DNA from 4 places in the Ancylobacter pratisalsi genome. Region 2 is predicted to be linked to each of the others. Evidence: predicted binding sites of a transcription regulator. Region 2 holds the regulator's gene; each other region holds the start of a gene.
What was found. Region 2 encodes PhoB, which activates phosphate uptake and scavenging genes when phosphate is short. Its sites were predicted from a motif close to TGTCATNNANCTGTCAT; they were not measured.
Positions count from the first base shown of each region.

Region 1: G3A50_RS18840 (esterase-like activity of phytase family protein) is a predicted target of PhoB. The motif match lies at 1,660-1,676, and genes of this name have one in related genera.
Region 3: G3A50_RS06530 (YdcH family protein) is a predicted target of PhoB. The motif match lies at 2,665-2,681, and genes of this name have one in related genera.
Region 4: G3A50_RS20000 (alkaline phosphatase) is a predicted target of PhoB. The motif match lies at 2,842-2,858, and genes of this name have one in related genera.

Region 1 is NZ_CP048630.1:4,035,916-4,040,816, reverse strand. Features, by position in the region: gene G3A50_RS18840 (esterase-like activity of phytase family protein) at 1-1,596, opposite strand, end outside; gene G3A50_RS18835 (TRAP transporter substrate-binding protein) at 2,438-3,568, shown strand; gene G3A50_RS18830 (TRAP transporter small permease subunit) at 3,642-4,229, shown strand; gene G3A50_RS18825 (TRAP transporter large permease) at 4,263-4,901, shown strand, end outside.
Region 2 is NZ_CP048630.1:1,924,247-1,929,147, reverse strand. Features, by position in the region: gene G3A50_RS09135 (polyhydroxyalkanoate depolymerase) at 73-1,470, shown strand; gene G3A50_RS09130 (LysR family transcriptional regulator) at 1,474-2,376, opposite strand; gene G3A50_RS09125 (SDR family oxidoreductase) at 2,505-3,269, shown strand; gene phoB (phosphate regulon transcriptional regulator PhoB) at 3,295-3,996, opposite strand; gene phoU (phosphate signaling complex protein PhoU) at 4,032-4,745, opposite strand; gene pstB (phosphate ABC transporter ATP-binding protein PstB) at 4,768-4,901, opposite strand, start outside.
Region 3 is NZ_CP048630.1:1,346,734-1,351,634, reverse strand. Features, by position in the region: gene G3A50_RS06540 (D-alanine--D-alanine ligase family protein) at 1-103, opposite strand, end outside; gene G3A50_RS06535 (propionyl-CoA synthetase) at 304-2,247, opposite strand; gene G3A50_RS06530 (YdcH family protein) at 2,458-2,634, opposite strand; gene G3A50_RS06525 (YdcH family protein) at 2,842-3,045, shown strand; gene G3A50_RS06520 (peroxiredoxin) at 3,090-3,575, opposite strand; gene G3A50_RS06515 (protein-disulfide reductase DsbD domain-containing protein) at 3,729-4,580, opposite strand; gene G3A50_RS06510 (YqgE/AlgH family protein) at 4,709-4,901, shown strand, end outside.
Region 4 is NZ_CP048630.1:4,294,884-4,299,784, reverse strand. Features, by position in the region: gene G3A50_RS20025 (F0F1 ATP synthase subunit A) at 1-173, opposite strand, end outside; gene G3A50_RS20020 (N-ATPase subunit AtpR) at 173-466, opposite strand; gene G3A50_RS20015 (AtpZ/AtpI family protein) at 463-744, opposite strand; gene G3A50_RS20010 (F0F1 ATP synthase subunit epsilon) at 741-1,202, opposite strand; gene atpD (F0F1 ATP synthase subunit beta) at 1,199-2,650, opposite strand; gene G3A50_RS20000 (alkaline phosphatase) at 2,908-4,650, shown strand; gene G3A50_RS19995 (hypothetical protein) at 4,726-4,901, shown strand, end outside.

The DNA.
Region 1 (4,901 bases), 2.1 Mb from region 2:
CTTCTCCGGATTGCCTTCGGAAACGATCCAGAAGCCCCCTTCCGGCCGAACCGCGATGCCTTCGAGGTCGAGCCCCTTGGCCGGCTGCCCGTCGCGGGTCAGCACCATCGCGTCGGTGATCTTCGCCGGGATCGACGAAGCGTCGACGGTCAGTACCCGGGCCTGCGCATACGCGCTGTCGGTCACGGCATAGAGCTTGGCAGGCGTTGCGGGATCCGCCGCGAAGCCGGAGAGCGCGGACCACCAGATCGGCAGACCGTCAGGCCCGTTCACCGACTTGATGGTCGGATAGGTCGAGCTCTTGCCAGCCTGGCGCTCGTAGACCGTCACGACGGAACCAATCCCGCCTTCATCGCGCAGGTCCGTTTCGCTGGCGGTGACGAACAGGTTGCGGCTCGGAATGGCCATCAGCCCCTCCGGCCCGATGCCACCCGGCAGCACCTGCAGGAATTCCGGTGCCTCGGCACCACCCTTGTCGCGGTACACAAAAACAATGGAGCCGCGCTCGGAGGCAACGAAGATCAGGCGGTCATCACCGAAGGTCGCGACTTCTGCGCCCTCCATCTCGATGCCCTTCTTGTTGCGCTTGTCGGGGTAGTGCCCAAGGCTCACCGCCATGTGCTCCGGCACGTTGCCGGACTCGAACAGCAGCTTGCCGGTCTTGTCGAAGATGCTGAAGCCGCGCGTGCCGCCTTTCCAGTCGCCTTCATTGGCAATGACAAAGCGGTTGTCATCGATCCACTGAACGGTGTCGGGCTCGCGCGGCACATCCTTCATCGAGCCGGACAGGTCGATCACCTTGTCCTTCTTGGTATCGATCTGGTCGAGGTCCACCGTGCCAGCGGAGAAGCTGTTCGTCACCTTGCCGGTGGGCAGGTCCACGATAACGATGTGATTGTTCTCCTGCAGCGTCACGACGACTTCGTTGCGGGAGTTGATGTCGACATATTCAGGCTCGGGGTCCTCGGGCACTACGGCGGCGAGGCCCGTGAGATCAACAACCTTCTTGGACTCGTCGACCACGCGGCCGTTCTTGACCTCGAAATAGGTCAGGTTGCCCGGCGGCAGCTGGGGCATCGCGCCGTCATTGATCTCCTCATCGCGCTCATTCTCGATGGCGATGGCCAGGTAGCTGCCATCCGGACTCTTGGCCACGGCATCAGGCTGGCCGCCCAGGTCGATCTTGTCTTCGACCTTGCGCGTGGCGATGTCGACCACCGCGAGATGGCCTGAAGGGTTCGACTTCGTCACCGAGGTGTTCACGCCGACATAGGCCTTGCCACCGATAACGACGGTCGTCGTCGGCTCGCCGTCCAGAGCCACCACACCGGCGGCCTTCGGCATATTCGGATCGGTGATGTCGACGAAGCCGATCCGATGCCCGGGGCTGTCGCTGTAGATCAGCGTGTTGCCATCCTCGGTAAAGGTGATGATCTCGGCCGCTGTCGACTTTGACGGATCCGCGCCTGCGGGCAGGTTGTCGATGACATTGAACGTCGCAATGCGATTGAACGGCGCCGGCGACTGGGCAACAGCTGCGGAAGCCGCAAGGCCAAGCACGATGGCCGACACGCCTGCGAGAAGAATGGAGCGCATGAGTGAGATCCCTGGTGGCGCGGACCCCGAGTCCGCCTTGGGGCGCACTTCAAGTATCTGCGAATGACAAGGGGATGACGAAATCACGCGGAATCGTTGCGATAGCGCCGCCGTCTACGACTTTCGTCCAATCCGATTGGGTAAAAAGCTACAATTTAGTACTTGCGCTTGCCCCCCGGGCATCGTCTCCTTGTGCCATCGGGACAAGGCGCACAAGCGCTGCCCGGCGAGACCGGATGCCCGGTCTCGCAGTGTGGAGAACTCAGTTCATCTGGGTACGCACATTGGGAGGAAGTATGAGCCATTTATTCCACGGCAGTGCCGCAAGCACGTATTGGCCCGATGACGGGCTGCACGTTGCTAGACGGGGTTCCAACGGTTCGGGACGCGCGTAACACCCGCTCCGAGCCAATGGCCTGCAGGCTGCGGTTCAAGCGACGCTGAAGTGGATGCTGCGTATCTCCACAACACGCTCCTAGTTGCTTGCGAGACGCATGTGACGATCGCCATGGGAGCATGAGGTGGCGCGACAAGGTAATCCACGCCGCTGACGTCGTTGCGTAACTGAAGACCCGCAACTGAACCACCTGTAGGACTGCCGAGGGATCAGCATTGGGGTCCAGCACAGCATGTATAACGGTCAGCACTTCGCTCGACCGACAGCTTTTTCTTGTCTGCTCTGGAGAACCTGAAAGCTAATAACAACTTCTACGGACTGAACTAAACGTCATTTGCCGATCACTCGTAATATCGCCTACTCGATCACCTAAATGTAAATCGGCCGCTTAAAGTGCCGAATTCAACCGGATCAATATCCGGAATCCGAAAACGGGAGGAACGAATGTCGAAGTCTACGAAGGCGCTCTCGCGTCGCTCATTTCTCAGCTCGGGCGCTCTCGCGGGTGGCGTCGCCGCCAGCGCTCTCGCCGCACCGGCCGTGCTTGCCCAGGCCCCGGTAGTGGTAAAGATGCAGACTTCCTGGCCGGCATCGGACATCTGGATGGACTTCGCCCGTCAGTATGTCGTCGCCGTTGAGGAAATGTCGGGCGGACGTCTCAAGATCGATCTCCTGCCCGCTGGCGCGGTGGTCGGTGCCTTCCAGGTGCTCGACGGCGTCAATGACGGCGTGATCGACGCCGCGCACAGCGTGTCTTCCTATTGGTACGGCAAGCACAAGGGCGCGTCCTTCTTCGGAACCGGCCCCGTCTTTGGCGGCTCCGCCACCACGATGCTCGGCTGGTATTACCAGGGCGGCGGACAGGAACTTTATCGCGAGCTTACCCAGGACATCCTCGGCCTCAACGTCTACGGCCTGTTCGGCTTCCCGATGCCGGCGCAGCCCTTTGGCTGGTTCAAGAAGCCGATCAACGGCGTCGCCGACATTCAGGGCATCAAGTACCGTACCGTCGGACTGGCGGCCGACCTGATGCAGCAGATGGGCATGAGCGTCGCCCAGCTTCCAGGCGGCGAAATCGTGCCAGCGATGGAACGCGGCGTCATCGATGCGTTCGAGTTCAACAATCCCTCGTCGGACCTGCGCTTCGGCACGGCAGACGTGGCCACCAACTACTATCTCAGCTCCTATCATCAGGCATCTGAAGCCTTCGAATTCCTGTTCAACCGGGACTTCATGGACGATCTCGACCCCGACCTGCAGGCGATCCTGCGGCACGGCGTCGATGCCTCGGCGGCGTCGAACACCTATTTCGCGCTCGACAACTACTCGGCCGACCTCAAGAAGCTCCAGGAACAGCTCGGCGTCACGGTGTACCGCACGCCCAAGGACATCCTCGCGGCACAGCTGGTCGCTTGGGACGCGCTGATCGAGACGCTCTCGAAGGACGATTACATGCGCCGGGTGATGGAGAGCCAGCGCGCGTGGGTGGAACGGGTCACCTACTATGAGCTGATGAACGCGGCCGATCTCGGCCTCGCCTACAATCACTACTTCCCCGGAAAACTCGCGATCTGACCTTCACTCGGAGCCTGCACCTGCCGGGAGCGCCTGTGGCGCTCCCGGCTTAGTGACCGGGGAGCACCTTCCATTGATTGGATTCATACGTTTGGCCGATCGGCTGTCCGGCTGGTTTGGCAAGACATTCGCGTGGCTGATCCTGCTGATGACATTCGGCACCAGCTACGAAGTCTTCGTGCGCTATGTGCTGAACGCGCCGACGCCCTGGGCGTTCGACATGTCCTTCATAATGTACGGCACGCTCTTTCTGATGGCGGGCGCTTACACGCTTTCTCAGGGTGGCCACGTCCGAGGCGACTTTGTCTACCGGCTCTGGAAACCCCGAACGCAGGCGGCCGTCGACCTCGTCCTCTACCTGATCTTCTTCTTCCCTGGTGTGCTCGCCCTGATCATCACCGGTTGGAAGTACTCGAGCCGCTCGTGGAGCTATGGCGAAGTCAGCATCAACAGCCCTGCCGGCGTGCCTATCTTCCAGTTCAAGTCGGTGATGGTAGCCGCCGGTCTCCTGCTCGCGATCCAGGGCGTCGCCCAGATTTTCCGCTGCGTGCTTTGCCTGCGAACGGGCGAATGGCTGCGCGCCGAAAAGGACGTCGAGGAGACCGAGGAAGCCCTCATCCATCAGCGCGAGCAAGAACTCGAGCAGCGGGCCCATTCGTGACCGCCCGCTTAGAGATCCCGACGGAGCACGTCTGTGACTGATCCTCAAGTCGCCCTGCTGATGCTGGGGCTCTTCATTTTCGTAGTATTTTTGGGCTTTCCTATCGCCTTTACACTGATGGCGATGGGCATCGGCTTTGGCTATTTCGCCTATTTCGACGGCGACCGCATGTGGAGGGCCTATAATAGGCTCTCCGAAACAGCGGGTGCGTGGGACCAATGGTCAGATTGGATAGCGGGTTTCTTCAATAACCGTATCTTCGATCTCTTCATCAACCAGACCTATACGGTCATGTCGAATGAAGTGCTGACAGCGGTCCCCCTGTTCCTGTTCATGGGCTACATCGTCGAACGCGCGAACATCGTCGACCGGTTGTTCTCCACCCTCAATGTCGCTTCCAAGAACGTCCCCGGCTCAATGGGCGTCGCGGCGCTTATCACCTGCGCGCTTTTCGCAACGGCCACCGGCATCGTCGGCGCCGTGGTAACGCTCATGGGCCTGCTCGCCCTGCCCGCCATGCTGAAGGCGCGCTACGATAAGAGCTTCGCGACCGGCATCATCTGCGCGGGCGGTACGCTGGGCATCCTGATCCCACCTTCCATCATGCTGATCGTCTATGCCGCCGCCTCGGGCGTCTCCATCGTCCGGCTGTACGCGGGCGCTCTGCTGCCG
Region 2 (4,901 bases):
CGCCCCGCAGGCGGCGCCCGCAGCCGATCAGGCGGCGGGAGTGACGCACGGCGCGCAACCAGGGAGACTTTCATGGCGATCGGTGTTTTCGGCGAATTGCCCGACGCGGAAGAGGTGAGTGAAGCGCCGGAGATCGCGGTTGAGGCCGTGTCCGCCTTCTCCAAGCCGCTGTACTGGATGTTCGAGATGGGCCATGCGGCGCTCGACCCCCTGCGGGTGATGGCCGACGCCAACCGGCTCTATTACCGGAACCCCGCCAACCCGTTGGCCCATACCAGCTTCGGCAAGTCGATGTCGGCGGCGTGCGAGATGTTCGAGCGCACCACGCGGCGCTACGGCAAGCCGGACTGGGGCATTGAGGACACCGTGGTCGGGGCCACCCGCGTGCCGGTGCGCATCGAGGTGGAATGGGAACGCCCGTTCTGCCGCCTGCTGCATTTCGTGCGCGAGTTCCCCACCCCGCCGCGCCGGCCGCAGCCGCGCATGCTGATCGTGGCGCCGCTGTCGGGCCATTACGCCACGCTGCTGCGCGGCACGGTGCAGACGCTGCTGCCCAATCACGACATCTACATCACCGACTGGACCGATGCGCGCAACGTGCCGCTGAGCGAGGGGCGCTTCGATCTCGACGACTACATCGACTATGTGATCGAGATGTTCCGACATCTGGGCGGGGGCGTGCACGTGCTTGCCGTCTGCCAGCCGGCGGTGCCGGTGCTCGCCGCGGTGGCGCGCATGGAAGCGATGGGCGATCCGGACGTGCCCGCGTCCATGGTGCTGATGGGCGGGCCGATCGATACCCGCCAGAACCCGACCGCGGTGAACGACTTCGCCCAGGAACGCGGGCTGGACTGGTTCCGCCGCAACGTCATCACTACCGTGCCGTGGCCCAATGCCGGCCTGATGCGGCAGGTCTATCCCGGCTTCCTGCAGCTTCACGGCTTCATGGCGATGAATCTGGAACGGCACCTTCAGGCCCACGCCGACATGTTCGGCCATCTGGTGAAGGGGGACGGTGATTCCGCCGCCAAGCACCGCGAGTTCTATGACGAGTATCTCTCGGTCATGGACCTGCCGGCGGAATATTACCTGCAGACGCTGCAGACCGTGTTCATCGACCACGCCCTGCCGAAGGGCGAGATGACCCATCGCGGCGAAAAGGTCGACCCGTCCAAGATCCGCAACGTCGCCCTGCTCACCGTCGAGGGCGAGAATGACGACATTTCGGGTGTGGGCCAGACGCGGGCGGCGCAGACGCTGTGCTCCAGCCTGCCCGACGACATGCGCGCGCATTATCTTCAGCCCACCGTCGGCCATTACGGCGTATTCAACGGCTCGCGGTTCCGCGCCGAGATCGCCCCGCGCATCTCCGACTTCGTGCTCAGCCACAACTGGCCGCGCAAGGGGGACAACGCGGCCAAGGCCGCGATGGAGCCCGAAAAGCCGAAAGCCGCCGCCCCCAAGGCGTAGGCGTTACAGACCGGCCTCCCAGTAGGGCGGGTCGCCGAACGCCGCGCGCAGGCAGTCCGCCAGCGCGCGCAGCTTGGCCGAGGGGTGCCGCCCCTCGGGATGGGCGACATAGATGAATTCCGGCTCGGGGGCTGCCCCGACCTCGACCACCCGAAGCGTGCCGGCCCGGATGTCGGGACCGGCGAGGAACAGCGGCAGCAGCGTGATGCCGAGCCCGGCGCTCGCGGCGTCGCGCATCACCATGCCGTTGTTGACGCGCAGCGCGACCTTGCCGCGCACCTGAACCACCTTTTGCGCCGTCACGAACCGCCAGTCGCCAATGCCGCGATGGGTGTAGAAAATGCCCCGATGGCCGTCGAGCTCGTTCAGGGTGCGGGGCGTGCCGTGGCGCTCCAGATAGTCCTGCGAGGCGACCAGCACCCGCCGGCTGCGGGCGAGGCGCCAAGCCATTAGCCGGCTATCATGCATCGGCCCATGGCGCACCACGCCGTCAAAGCCCTCCGCCTGCGCGTCGATGCGGCGGTCGTCGAGCTCAAGCGTCAGTTCGATCTCGGGATGGCGAAGCAGGAACGGGTAGAGCGCGGGCCCGATATGCAGGTTGGTCAAGCTCACCGGGGCCGAGATCCGCAGGGGACCGGCCAGCGTCCCGCGCCGCTCGGCCAGCGCGGCGACGGCGGTGTCGAGGCGGCGCAGCGATTCCGACGCCAGTTCCAGGAAGGCCAGCCCGTCCTCGGTGAGCGACAGCTTGCGGGTCGAGCGATGCACGAGGCTGGCCCCGAGGCGGCGTTCGAGCTGGGCCAGCCGGTCGCTGACCACGGACTTCGACAGCCGCAGCCGGCGGGCGGCCTCGCTGATCGAGCCGGCCTCGGCGATGGCGACGAAGGCGCTGATGCCATCAAGCTTCATTGTTCGGTATTTCCGGACATGAATTCCACTTGCGGGAGGCTAATCCGAACGCAGCGGCAGCGCCATACTCTCCCGCAACACAGGCCCCGGTTTCCCCGGCGGCCAATCGTTCATCGAGGAGAATTTCCATGCCACGCATCAAGGACAAGGTCGCGCTGGTCGTCGGCGCCAGCTCCGGCATCGGCCACGCCACCGCGAAGCTGTTCGCGGCCGAGGGCGCGAAGGTGGTGGTCGGGGCCCGCCGCAAGGACGAGCTGGACGCGCTGGTGTCCGAGATCGCCGCCGCCGGTGGCGACGCGGTGGCGCTGGCCGGCGACGTGCGCTCGGAAGACTATGCGCAGGCGCTGGTGGCACTGGCGAGCGAGCGCTACGGGCGGCTCGACATCGCCTTCAACAATGCCGGCACGCTCGGCGAGAAGGGCCCCAGCACCGGCATCTCGGCGGCGGGCTGGAACGACGCGCTGGCGATCAACCTGACCGGCTCCTTCTTCGGCGCCAAGCACCAGATCGCGCAGATGCTGAAGAACGGGGGCGGGTCGGTGATCTTCACCTCGACCTTTGTCGGCCACACCACGGCGTTTCCGGGCCTCGCCGCCTATGCGGCGTCGAAATCAGGGCTGATCGGCCTCACCCAGGCCCTGGCCGCCGAATTCGGGCCGCAGGGCGTGCGGGTCAACGCCGTGCTCCCCGGCGCGGTGGAGACGGAGATGTACCGCGAGGCCAACGACACGCCGGAAACGCAGGCCTTCATCACCGGGCTGCATGCGCTCAAGCGCATCGCCCGGGCGGAGGAACTGGCGCATTCGGTGCTCTATCTCGCCTCGGACGATTCGTCCTTCGTGTCCGGCACCGCGCATCTGGTCGATGGCGGGCTGTCGATCACCCGCAGCTGAGAGGCGACGCTGGCGTCCCGCGCCCTCAATGGGCGCGGGCGAACATCTCGTTGAACGAGTAACCCGAGCCGCGCACGGTGCGGATGGGGTCGGGCTGGCGCGGGCGGTTGAGCGCCTTGCGCAGCCGGCCCACATGCACGTCGACCGTGCGCTCGTCGATGTAGACGTCCTGGCCCCACACGCCATCGAGCAGCTGCTCGCGCGAATAGACCCGGCCGGGCGACTGCATGAGGAATTCGAGCAGGCGGAACTCGGTCGGGCCCAGATGCAGCTCCCGGCCGTTGCGATGCACGCGCTTGGTCTCGCGGTCCAACTCGATGTCACCGGCCCGCAACAAGGTGGAGATATGGTCCGGCTTGGCTCGGCGCAGCAGCGCGCGCACGCGCGCCACCAGCTCCGGAACCGAGAACGGCTTGACCACATAGTCGTCCGCGCCGGTGGCGAGGCCGCGCACGCGCTCGGTCTCTTCCCCGCGCGCGGTCAGCATCAATACCGGCATGCGCTCGGTTTCCGGCCGGGCGCGCAGGCGCCGGCACAGCTCGATGCCGGAAAGCCCCGGCAGCATCCAGTCGAGAATGACGAGGTCGGGCACGCTCTCGCGCAACCTCGTCTCCGCCTCGTCGCCGCGCGCGACGCTCTCCACGGCATAGCCTTCGGACTCGAGATTGTAACGAAGGAGCAGTGTCAGTGGCTCCTCGTCCTCGACGATCAGAATATTGGTCGGCATTTCTTGCCTCGATCAGACCCGGACGCTGCCCGGCCTCAGGCCGGGAACGGCACCGTGGTCAGGCTGCTGGTGTCCTGCTTGGGGCGCTCGTCGGCAAACAGCTGACCGGTGGACAGGTAGTGCACCGTCTCGGCGATGTTGGTCGCGTGGTCGCCGATACGCTCGATGTTCTTGGCGCAGAACAGCAGGTGGGTGCACAGCGAGATGTTGCGCGGGTCTTCCATCATGTAGGTGAGAAGCTCGCGGAACAGGGAGGTGTAGAGAACGTCCACCTCGCCGTCGCGCTTCCACACCTCGATGGCCCGCTCGTCGTCGCGGCTGGCGTAGGAATCCAGCACCGACTTGAGCTGCTCGAGCACCATGCCCGACATGTGCTCCACGCCGCGCACCAGCTTCTGCGGGTGGAACTCGCCGGTGAGCGCGAGAACGCGCTTGGCGGTGTTCTTGGCGAGGTCGCCGATGCGCTCGATGTCGTTGGCGATACGCATCGCGGCCACGATCTCGCGCAGGTCGATCGCCAGCGGCTGGCGCCGGGCGATGGTGAGGATGGCCTTTTCCTCGATCTCGCGCTGAAGCAGGTCGATCGGCCCGTCGAGCACGATGACCTTCTGGGCGAGTTCGGTGTCGCGCTTCACCAGCGCCACGACCGAATCGGCGACCAGGCGCTCGGCCTGTCCGCCCATCTCGACGACGCGCCGGGAGAGTTCCTTCAGGTCGCTGTCGAAGGAGGAGACGATATGTTCGGGCATGGGATGATCCTCTGCCGCCGGTTCAGCCGAAGCGGCCGGTGATGTAATCGCGGGTGCGCGCTTCACGCGGGTTGGTGAAGATCTCGTTCGACGCGGCGACCTCGATGAGTTCGCCGAGGTAGAAGAAGGAGGTGATGTCGGCGCAGCGCGCCGCCT
Region 3 (4,901 bases), 580 kb from region 2:
CGCGCATGACGTTGGTCGCTGACAGGATGGAAACGTCATGCTCAGGCGAGCGGCCACCGAAAAGGACGGCGATCCGGCGCTTTGGCCGTGTTCCGGTCTGCATCGTCGAAAACTCCACCCGGAACCAGGTTCGGCAGCCCCGCAAAAGGGGCGCTTCATTCACGCTCCAGTCGAGCGCGAAAAGGGTGAACGTTTGGTAAAGATGGGGTTGGCGGGCGCATGTCCGCCCACCGGTTTGATCGGATTCGGTGCGTCCCGGCACGGCGCCTGCCGCGCCCTTGCCGGAACGCGTGGATCCGTGGCTTACGCGGCCGAGGCCTTGGACAGGCCACGCGCACTAAGGACCGCGGCGATCTCATCGAGCGAGGAGGGATCGTCGATGGTGGCGGGCATGTTCCACGGCTCGGAATCGGCGATCTTCTTCATGGTGCCACGCAGGATCTTGCCCGAGCGCGTCTTGGGCAGGCGGTGCACGGCGATGGCGATGCGGAAGGCCGCGACAGGGCCGATGCGCTCGCGCACCAGCGCAATGATCTCGTTCTCGATCTCGTTCGGCGCGCGGGTCACTCCAGCCTTAAGGACCACGAAGCCGCACGGCACTTCACCCTTCAACGCGTCGTGGATGCCGATCACCGCGCATTCAGCGACGTCCTGATGGGAGGCGAGAACCTCTTCCATGCCCCCGGTGGAGAGGCGATGACCGGCGACGTTGATGATGTCGTCGGTGCGACCCATGATGTAGAGCTGCCCATCGGGATCACAGAAGCCGGCATCGGCGGTCTTGTAGTAACCGGGATACTCGGTGAGGTAGCTTTCCCGGAACCGCTCGTCCTGCCGCCACAGTGTCGGCAGGCAGCCGGGCGGCAGCGGGAGCTTGATCGCGATCGCCCCCATCTTGTTCGGCCCGGCGGGGTGCCCGCCCTCATCGAGAATGTCGATCGTGTAGCCGGGCATCGGCACACCGGTCGAGCCGACCTTGATATCCAGGGCTCCGAGGCCGATCGGATTGCCGGCGATGGCCCAGCCGGTCTCGGTCTGCCACCAATGGTCGACGACCGGCACGGAAAGCCTGTCCTGCGCCCACTCCACCGTATCGGGATCGGCGCGCTCGCCGGCGAGAAAAAGAGTACGCAGGGATGACCGATCATAGTCGGCCATCAACTTGCCTTCCGGGTCCTCCTTCTTGATCGCGCGCAGCGCCGTCGGCGCGGTGAACAGCGCGCTGACCTTGTATTCCTCGATCACCCGCCAGAAGACGCCGGCGTCGGGTGTGCCGACCGGCTTGCCCTCATAGAGCACCGTCGTGCAGCCCGTGAGGAGGGGCGCGTAGACGATGTAGGAATGCCCGACAACCCAACCGATGTCGGAGGCGGACCAGAACACCTCGCCGGGTTTCACGCCGTAGAGACCTTCCATCGACCAGCGCAGCGCGACCATGTAGCCGCCGGTATCGCGCACCACGCCCTTGGGCTTCCCGGTGGTGCCGGAGGTGTAGAGGACGTAGAGCGGATCGGTGGCCGACACGGTGGCGCATTCCGCCCAACGGCCGCCCGTGGCAGCCTTCTCGCGCAGCGCGTTCCAATCGTGGTCGCGACCTTCCTTCAGGCTTGCCTCGGCCTGGGGGCGCTGCAGCACCACGCACGCCGTCGGCGTGTTCTTGGTCATGGTCAGCGCCAGATCGAGAAGCGGCTTGTAGGCAACGGTCCGGTTCGGCTCGATGCCGCAGGAGGCGGAGAGAACAACCTTGGGGCGGGCATCGTCGATGCGGCTTGCCAGTTCGGCCGCCGCGAAGCCTCCGAAAACGACCGAATGCACCGCGCCGATGCGCGCGCAGGCCAGCATGGCGAACAGCGCCTCGGGGATCATCGGCATATAGATGACGACACGGTCGCCTTTCTCCACGCCGAGATCGCGCAACACGCCGCCAAGCAGACGCACTTCGGTCAGCAGTTCGGAATAGGTGACGGTGCGCTTCGTGCCGGTGACCGGGCTGTCGTAATAGATCGCCGGCTGCTGGCCGCGGCCCGCATCGACATGCCGATCAACCGCGTTGTGGCACATATTGGTAAGGCCACCGACGAACCAGCGCCCATAGACGCCGAGCGAGGAATCGAAAATCTCCCTCGGTTCGGCGATCCAGTCGATCGCGCGGGCCGCCTCGCGCCAGAAACCCTCCGGATCCTGTATCGAACGATCGTAGATGGCGGGATAGCGACTGGTGGCAACCGGGCGGTCCGGGGTGGTCATCGTGGCGTCTCCAAGGGTCACATTATTGTTTTTTTGGCTGTGCCCAGAATTCCGTTTCCGGCCTGTGATTTCAAGAAGCGGAAATGCTTACGACCTTTGTCGAGCGCAGCGCGGTCGTCCGACAGGGCGAGATGGAGAAATGTCGTCCTCAAAAACAAACCGCCGGCCCAGGAGGCCGGCGGCAAAGTCAGCGCTATCAAGAGTCTCGGCTCAATGAAGCGGAGACTCCTTCAGCCGCGTAATTTCGTCCTTCAGAAGGAGCTTGCGTCGTTTCAGGTCGGTGACCCGTACCTCGTCGGAGCTAGGACGGGTGACTTCGGCCCGCAGCTCCTTTTCGAGCGCCTGATGGCGACGTTCCAACTCCGTAACATGCGCCTGCATGGACATGGACGATATCTCCCTGTCTCTGGAAGTGAACGTCATCAGTCTGTCACTTGCGGCGTCGCCTGTCGACGGAACGATGTGCTGCACTGCAGCACGTTCGCGTGGGCCGGGCCGTATTGCGGGCCGGCGGAAGGACGGCAATACTGTGTGGAGGGCCCCGTCGGTAGCGGGGGCGAGTCAGTCGGCGGGTTGGGCGTTTTGGCACAGATAATGGCGGACGAGGAACGCGAGCTCAGGGCGCTTCTGGAGCGTCTGAGGCAAGAGCACCGCGATCTGGATGTCGCAATCGAGGCGTTGCACGACATGCCGGGCAACGACCAGCTTCAGCTCGCGCGCTTCAAGAAGCGCAAACTGGCGCTGAAGGACCGCATCAGTTTCGTCGAGGACCAGATTTGCCCTGACATCATCGCCTGAGCGCGGGAAGGGCGATCCCGGCGCCGGGCGCCGGGACCGGGATATCAGAACTGCGTGAGCAGCACGTCGGCGTTGGTCTTGTCGGCCTTGCTCGGCACATCCTCGACATTCATGACCAGCACTTCGCCGTCGTCTACCAGCATGGAATAGCGCTTGGAGCGAAGGCCCAGGCCGGCGGCGGAGCCGTCGAAGGAGAGGCCGATTTCCTTGGCGAAATCGCCATTGCCGTCGGAGAGGAAAACAATCTTGCCGCCGGCGTTGGAGGCCTTTTCCCACGCTTCCATCACGAAGGGGTCATTGACCGCGGTGACCGCGATGGTGCTGACGCCCTTGGCGAAGATTTCGTCGGCGCGGGCGATGAAGCTCGGCAGGTGATTCTTGTGGCAGGTGGGCGTGAAGGCGCCGGGTACGGCGAACAGCACGACCTTCTTGTTCTTGAAGATCTCGTCCGTCGACTTCGGCACCGGGCCGTCGGCAGTGGCGACGCGGAAGGTCGCGCTGGGCAGCATGTCGCCAACCTTGATCGTCATAGATGTCTCCTTTCGGCGCGGTGATTTTGCGTGTGGAACGTCGAGCTACGCGCAAAAGCCCGCCCGACCGCGATGTCGTCGATCACGGTCAAGGGGCTGCGCGCTCTCGCTCGCGCGGTAGCATAGTCATTTCCCGCGTGTCGGGAAGACGCTTCAGCGTGCGGAAAGCGGCGCTTCAACTTCGATTGCGCGGCGGCCGTCGATCAGGGTGAAGCGCAGCGGCGTGCGTGCGATGTCCGCGCCCTTCGGCACGCCATCGACCGGCAGGACGAAAACCGTCGTGCCATCGGCGCCATTCTCGCGCGTGGGGAGGGGCAGGGCCCAGCTTTCGTCGGGTCCTTCGACGAAAAGATCGGCGTGATCGGCGTCTCCGACCGCGGTTTCGACGCGGATCGACGGCTCGCCGTTCACGTCTTCCAGCGCGACTTTGCGGACGGCCGGTGTCCCGGAAGAACGGATCGCCGTGGGGACCGGGACATGGGCGAGCGCATCGGCGAGGGTCGGGGAGGCCGTGCCATCACCGGCGGGAAGATCAAGCGTCACGGCGGCGTTCGCCGGCTGGCAGATCTTCTCGCAGACCGCGAAATCGAGGGCGAGCTGTAGCGTCACAGGCTTGGAGGCGTCGACCGGCGTGACCTCGATCGGGATCACGACGTCCTTCTTGTAGCCGACGGAGAAGCTTCCGCCCTCGTCGAAGCGGACCGGTGCCGGCCAGCGAATGGTTACCGCACCCAGATTTTCCGAACCGGACCAGTCGAAATGGGGTGGCACGCCGCTGTCGCCGGGATAGCGCCAATAGGTCTTCCAGCCGGGGGTAAGGCGAATCTCGACGCCGGCCGTGCGCGCGCCATTTTCCGTCGGTCCGCCGAGCAGACGCACGGCCGTGCCGCTTGGTGCGGACCACTCGGACGCGGTTTCCGCCTGGGCCCCTCCGGCCGTGAGCGGCCCGAACGAGGCGGTGGCGAGCAGGGTGGCGATAATGGGCAGGCTGCGATGCATGATCATGGCGATAGCCTCTTCGGCCCGTGCGCGAAACCCCGGCGGCCGCACTTTCGTGTGAGCCCTTGCCGTGCGTCGCGCGCCCAGGCGGGAGCGGGGTTGAAAATGCACAGCTTGGGTTTACGCTTCCGGTCATGTGGATGGGACGAGGAAGTGATGAAGGTTCTGCTGGCGATACGCCCGGAACCTTTCTTGACGGGCAGATGCTCGTCGCCATGCCCGGCATGCGCGACGAGCGTTTTGCCCGGGCTGTCATCTATGTGTGTGCCCACTCGCCCGAGGGAGCGATGGGCATCATCGTCAACCAGCCGGCGAGCCATATCAAAT
Region 4 (4,901 bases), 2.2 Mb from region 2:
ACCAGCGCCTCCAGCATCGCCTGCAGGCGCGAAGGTTGCAGCGCCAGCCGGCGGGTCGCGAGGTGAAGCACCACAGTCAGCACCAGCATGATCGCCCAGGTCACCAGCACCGGCGAGGTGATCGGCACCGGGCCGAGATAGAACTGGGCGTCGAGCGTCAGCGGCGAATTCATCACAGGCCTCCCACCCGACGCAGGAAGACGCGGCGCGTGACCAAAAGCCCGATCGCCCCCGCGAGCAGCGCCCCCGCACCAAGCCGCGCCAGCGCGTAGAACACGGCGCCGAGAATGGCGAAGCGAAGCAATTGCAGCCCGAAGGCAAGCGCGAACCCGCCGCCGAGATAGAGATCGGTGTTCCGCTTCAACGTGGCGAAGTGGATGAACCCGACCACGGCGCCGACCGCCAGCCCCACCGCGATATGGAGCACGTTCTGCGCCGTCAGGCTCTGCGACAAGGTCTCGATCACGGGCGATGCATCCACTTCCAGGCTGACCAGAAACCCAGCGCGGCCCCGATCATAATCAGCGGCGCCGAAAAGAAGACCCCGCTGGCGAAGGCGTGGTCCAGCCAGCGGCCCAGAAACACACCGAGCAGGGTGGGGACCACGATGGTCCATCCCAGAATGCCGATCTGCCCGAGCCGCGCGCCGAGCGAGGGTTCGGGCGTCTGCACGCCGCGTGCCGCCCGATCGGCGGCCGCACGTGCGGCCTCGCTCATTCGGTCTGGCGGCGGTACGGCGCTCATCCTGCCTCCTCGCCCTGTATCTGGCCCAGCACCGCCTCGGCGGTCGCTGTCTGTCCGGGACGCAGATAGCGCATGAGCTGGCGCACGGCATGCGCATGAAGACGTAGCTGCTCGGTGCGGGCCTTGCGATCCGCGTCGGTGTCGGCGAGACGCATGGCGGCGACTTTCGCCTCAAGCGTGCCGAGATCGTCGCCGAGGGTTCCCTGCCGGCAGGCGATGGCGACGCGCGCGCCACCCGTCGCCGTCAGCACGCCGCCCTCGACCACGCAGAAGTGTTCTTGTCCCCCGGCACCGCGCCAGCGCACCACCGAGGCGGGCAGCACAGTCAGGAAATCGGCATGGCCGGGCAGGATCCCGAAGCCGCCGCTCTCGTCCTCCGCCCGCATCGACGCAACATCCGCGCGATCGACAAGCACGCTCGCGGGGGTGGTGATGGTGAGGCGAAGGGTCCGGCTCATGCCGCCTTCTCCTTGGCCTGCGGGGCTTGGGCGGGCGCGGCCTTGCCGCCTCCCTGCGCCGCCTTCTCCTTCTCCCGTGCCTCGTCCAGCGTGCCGATCATGTAGAGCGAGCTCTCCTGCCAGTCGTCGCACGCGCCGGCGAGGATCGCCTTGCACCCGGCGATGGTGTCCGCCACCGCCACCGAACGTCCCGGCACCCCGGTGAACGCCTCGGTCACGGTGAAGGGCTGGGTGAAGAAGCGCTGCAACCGCCGCGCGCGTTGCACGATGCGCCGGTCCTCGGTTCCCAGTTCCTCCATGCCCAGCAGCGAGATCACGTCCTGAAGCTCGCGGTAATGCTCGATGGTCTGGCGCACCGCATTCGCAACATCCACGTGCTCCTGCCCGACAATCAGCGGATCGAGCAGCACCGAAGATGAGGTGATCGGATCGATCGCCGGATACATCCCCTCCGCTGCCATGGAGCGCGAGAGCACGACCATGCTGTCGACATGGCTGGCGATGGTGGTCACCGCCGGGTCGGTGAAGTCGTCGGCCGGCACATAGACCGCCTCAATCGCCGTCACCGACGCGCCGCCGACGGACGCGATGCGCTCCTGAAGCGCGGCCACCTCGCTCGCCAGCGTGGGCTGGTAGCCGACGCGCGAGGGAATGCGCCCGAGCAGCCCCGAAACCTCCGCCCCCGCCTGCACGAAGCGGAACACGTTATCCATCAGCAGCAGCACGTTGCGGTGCAGCTCGTCGCGGAAATACTCGGCGATGGTGATCGCGGTCATCGGCACCCGCCAGCGCGCGCCCGGCGGCTCGTTCATCTGGCCGTAAACCAGCACGGTGCGGTCCAGTACCTTGGAGGCGGTCATGTCCTGAAGCATTTCGTGCCCCTCGCGGGAGCGCTCGCCGACACCGGCAAAGACCGAGATGCCCTGATAGCTGGCCACCATGGCGTGGATCAGCTCCATCACCAGCACGGTCTTGCCGACACCCGCCCCGCCGAACATCGCCGCCTTGCCGCCCTGCGCCAGCGGCGTGAGCAGGTCCAGCACCTTGATACCGGTTGCGAAGAGGTCGGATGTGCCGGTCTGCCTGTCGAGCGCGGGCGCGGCGCGATGGATCGGTCGCTTCGGCACATCGCCGGGCAGGGGACCCAGACGATCACCCACCGTTCCGACCACGTCGAGCAGGCGGCCCAGCACCGCATCGCCCACCGGCACCTCGATCGGCCCGCCGGAGCGTCTGACGACGTCGCCGCGCCTCAGCCCGGTGGTGGCCTGCAGGGCGATGGCCCGCACCGTGCTGCGGTCGAGATGGGCCTGCACCTCGGCAATGATGGTGCCGCTGCGGTCGTCGCCGATCGACACGGATTCGTTGATCTCCGGCATCGCCCCCTCGCCGAAGTCGATGTCCACCACCGCTCCCCGGACGGCCACGACATTTCCGTTCGTCTCCATCGCAGAATTCTCCTCGTGGAGCACACTACACGCCCGCCACGCCCACCCCTTGATATCCATCATCGCGGGGTCGTTCGCGCGGCGCGTCCATCGCCTGTGTCGGCCAACTGTAGCAGGAAAAAAGGCGGCGCCATGGGAGCCGCGGGGCATCGCCCTGCCGACGGGTACTTCGCCCTTTTGCGCAGGGCGACAGTCATCGCCCTGACATCCAGCGGGACTAACCGGAGGCACGCCCAAATTCCTCGGGAGAAACGCGGATGCGAAGCCTGCTCGTGGCCCTTGCGGCCACCACCTGTCTTGTCTCGGTTGCCAATGCGGCGACCGTTTATCCTCTTGACCGCGCCACCATACTCGCAGGCTCGCCCTTCGACCTGAAGGTGGAGTTCGACACCGTCGTCGCGCCGGCCGACGTCACCGTCACCATCAATGGCGAGCCGGCCGAGAAGGTTCTCGGCAAGAGCGTCGAGTTCGTCGAGAAGGAGGAGGGCGCCGACGCCTCCGCCGTGCTCGTGCGCGCCGTCCGCATCGCCAGCCCGGGCTCCTACACCGTGGAAGCCAAGGCCGGCGCCGAGACCCGCACCGTAGTCTGGGATGTCTACGCGACGCCCGCGACGCCCAAGGCGAAGAACGTCATCTTCTTCCTAGGCGACGGCCTCTCGGTGGCGCACCGCACCGGCGCCCGTCTCATGTCCAAGGGCATGCATGAGGGCAAGGCCGACGGCCGCCTGAACATGGACGACATCCCGCCGGCCGCCTTCATCGGTACCTCGGCGACGAACGCCATCGCCACCGACAGCGCCAACACAATGTCGGCCTACATGACCGGCCACAAGACTGCCGTGAACGCTATCGGCGTCTATGCCGACCGCACCAAGGATCCCTTCGACGATCCGCGCGTGGAGAACATCGCCGAGGCCCTGCGCCGTACCACCAAGAAGTCGATCGGCATCGTGGCGAAGTCCGAGGTCGAGGACGCCACCCCGGCCGCCGTCGTCGCCCACACCCGCCTGCGGGCCCGCAAGGCGGAGATCGTCGGCGACCTGTTCGACATCAAGCCCGAGGTCCTCCTGGGCGGCGGCTCGGCCTACTTCCTGCCCAAGGCGACGCCGGGCTCGAAGCGCAAGGACGAGAAGGACTACGTCCAGATGTTCCGCGATGCCGGCTACACGCTGGCCACCAGCAAGGACGAGCTGGCCACGGCAGCGGGTACCAATTCGGGCAAGATTCTCGGCCTGTTCCACACCGGCAACATGGACGCGGAACTCGACCGCCAGTTCCTGAAGAAGGGCACGGTGTCGAAGTTCCCGAACCAGCCGGGCCTGGTCGATATGACCAAGGTGGCGATCGACGAACTGGCCAAGAACCCGGAGGGCTTCTTCCTGATGGTCGAAGGCTCCTCCATCGACAAGATGTCCCACCCGATGGACTGGGACCGCGCGCTGGTGGACACCATCGAGTTCGACCAGGCCATCGGCATCGCCGTCGACTTCGCCAAGACCCATCCCGACACGCTGATCGTCGTCACCGGCGACCACACCCACGGCGTGTCGATCATCGGCACGGTCGATGACGACAAGCCGGGCACCGAGATGCGCGAGAAAGTCGGTACCTACGCCGATGCCGGCTTCCCGAACTATGAGGACAAGGACGGCGACGGCTACCCCGACCGCATCGATGTCTCCCGTCGGCTGATGCTCTTCTCCAACAACTTCCCCGACTATTACGAAACCTTCCGTCCCAAGCTTGACGGTCCGTTCGAGCCGGCGGTGAAGAACGAGAAGGGCGAGTACGTGGCGAACGAGCAGTACAAGGACGTGCCCGGCGCCGTGCTGCGCATCGGCAATATCCCCCGCGACGGCGACACGGCGGTCCACGCGGTCGACGACGTGGTGCTGCAGGTTACCGGCCCGGGTGGGGACGGCTTCCGCGGCTACATGGAGCAGAGCGACGTCTACCGCGCGCTGGTCGATGCGATGGCCCTCGCCCCCAAGCAGAACTGACACGCGTGATCCACAGCGACCTTCCCGGCCCGGGCGGCAGCGCCCGGGCCGGGCCCATTCGGGGGAGTACGGCACATGGCGCAGAAGAGGGCACGACACGCGCTTTCGCGGCGGCACCTGCTACAGGCCGCCGCCGGCCTGTGCGCCGGCTCCTGCCTCATGACGTCCCGCGCGGCCTATGCCGCGACCCTGCTCGATTTCGACGAGCTTTACGGCACGGTCGGCGTGCTCGGCCTGACCTTTTCCGACAA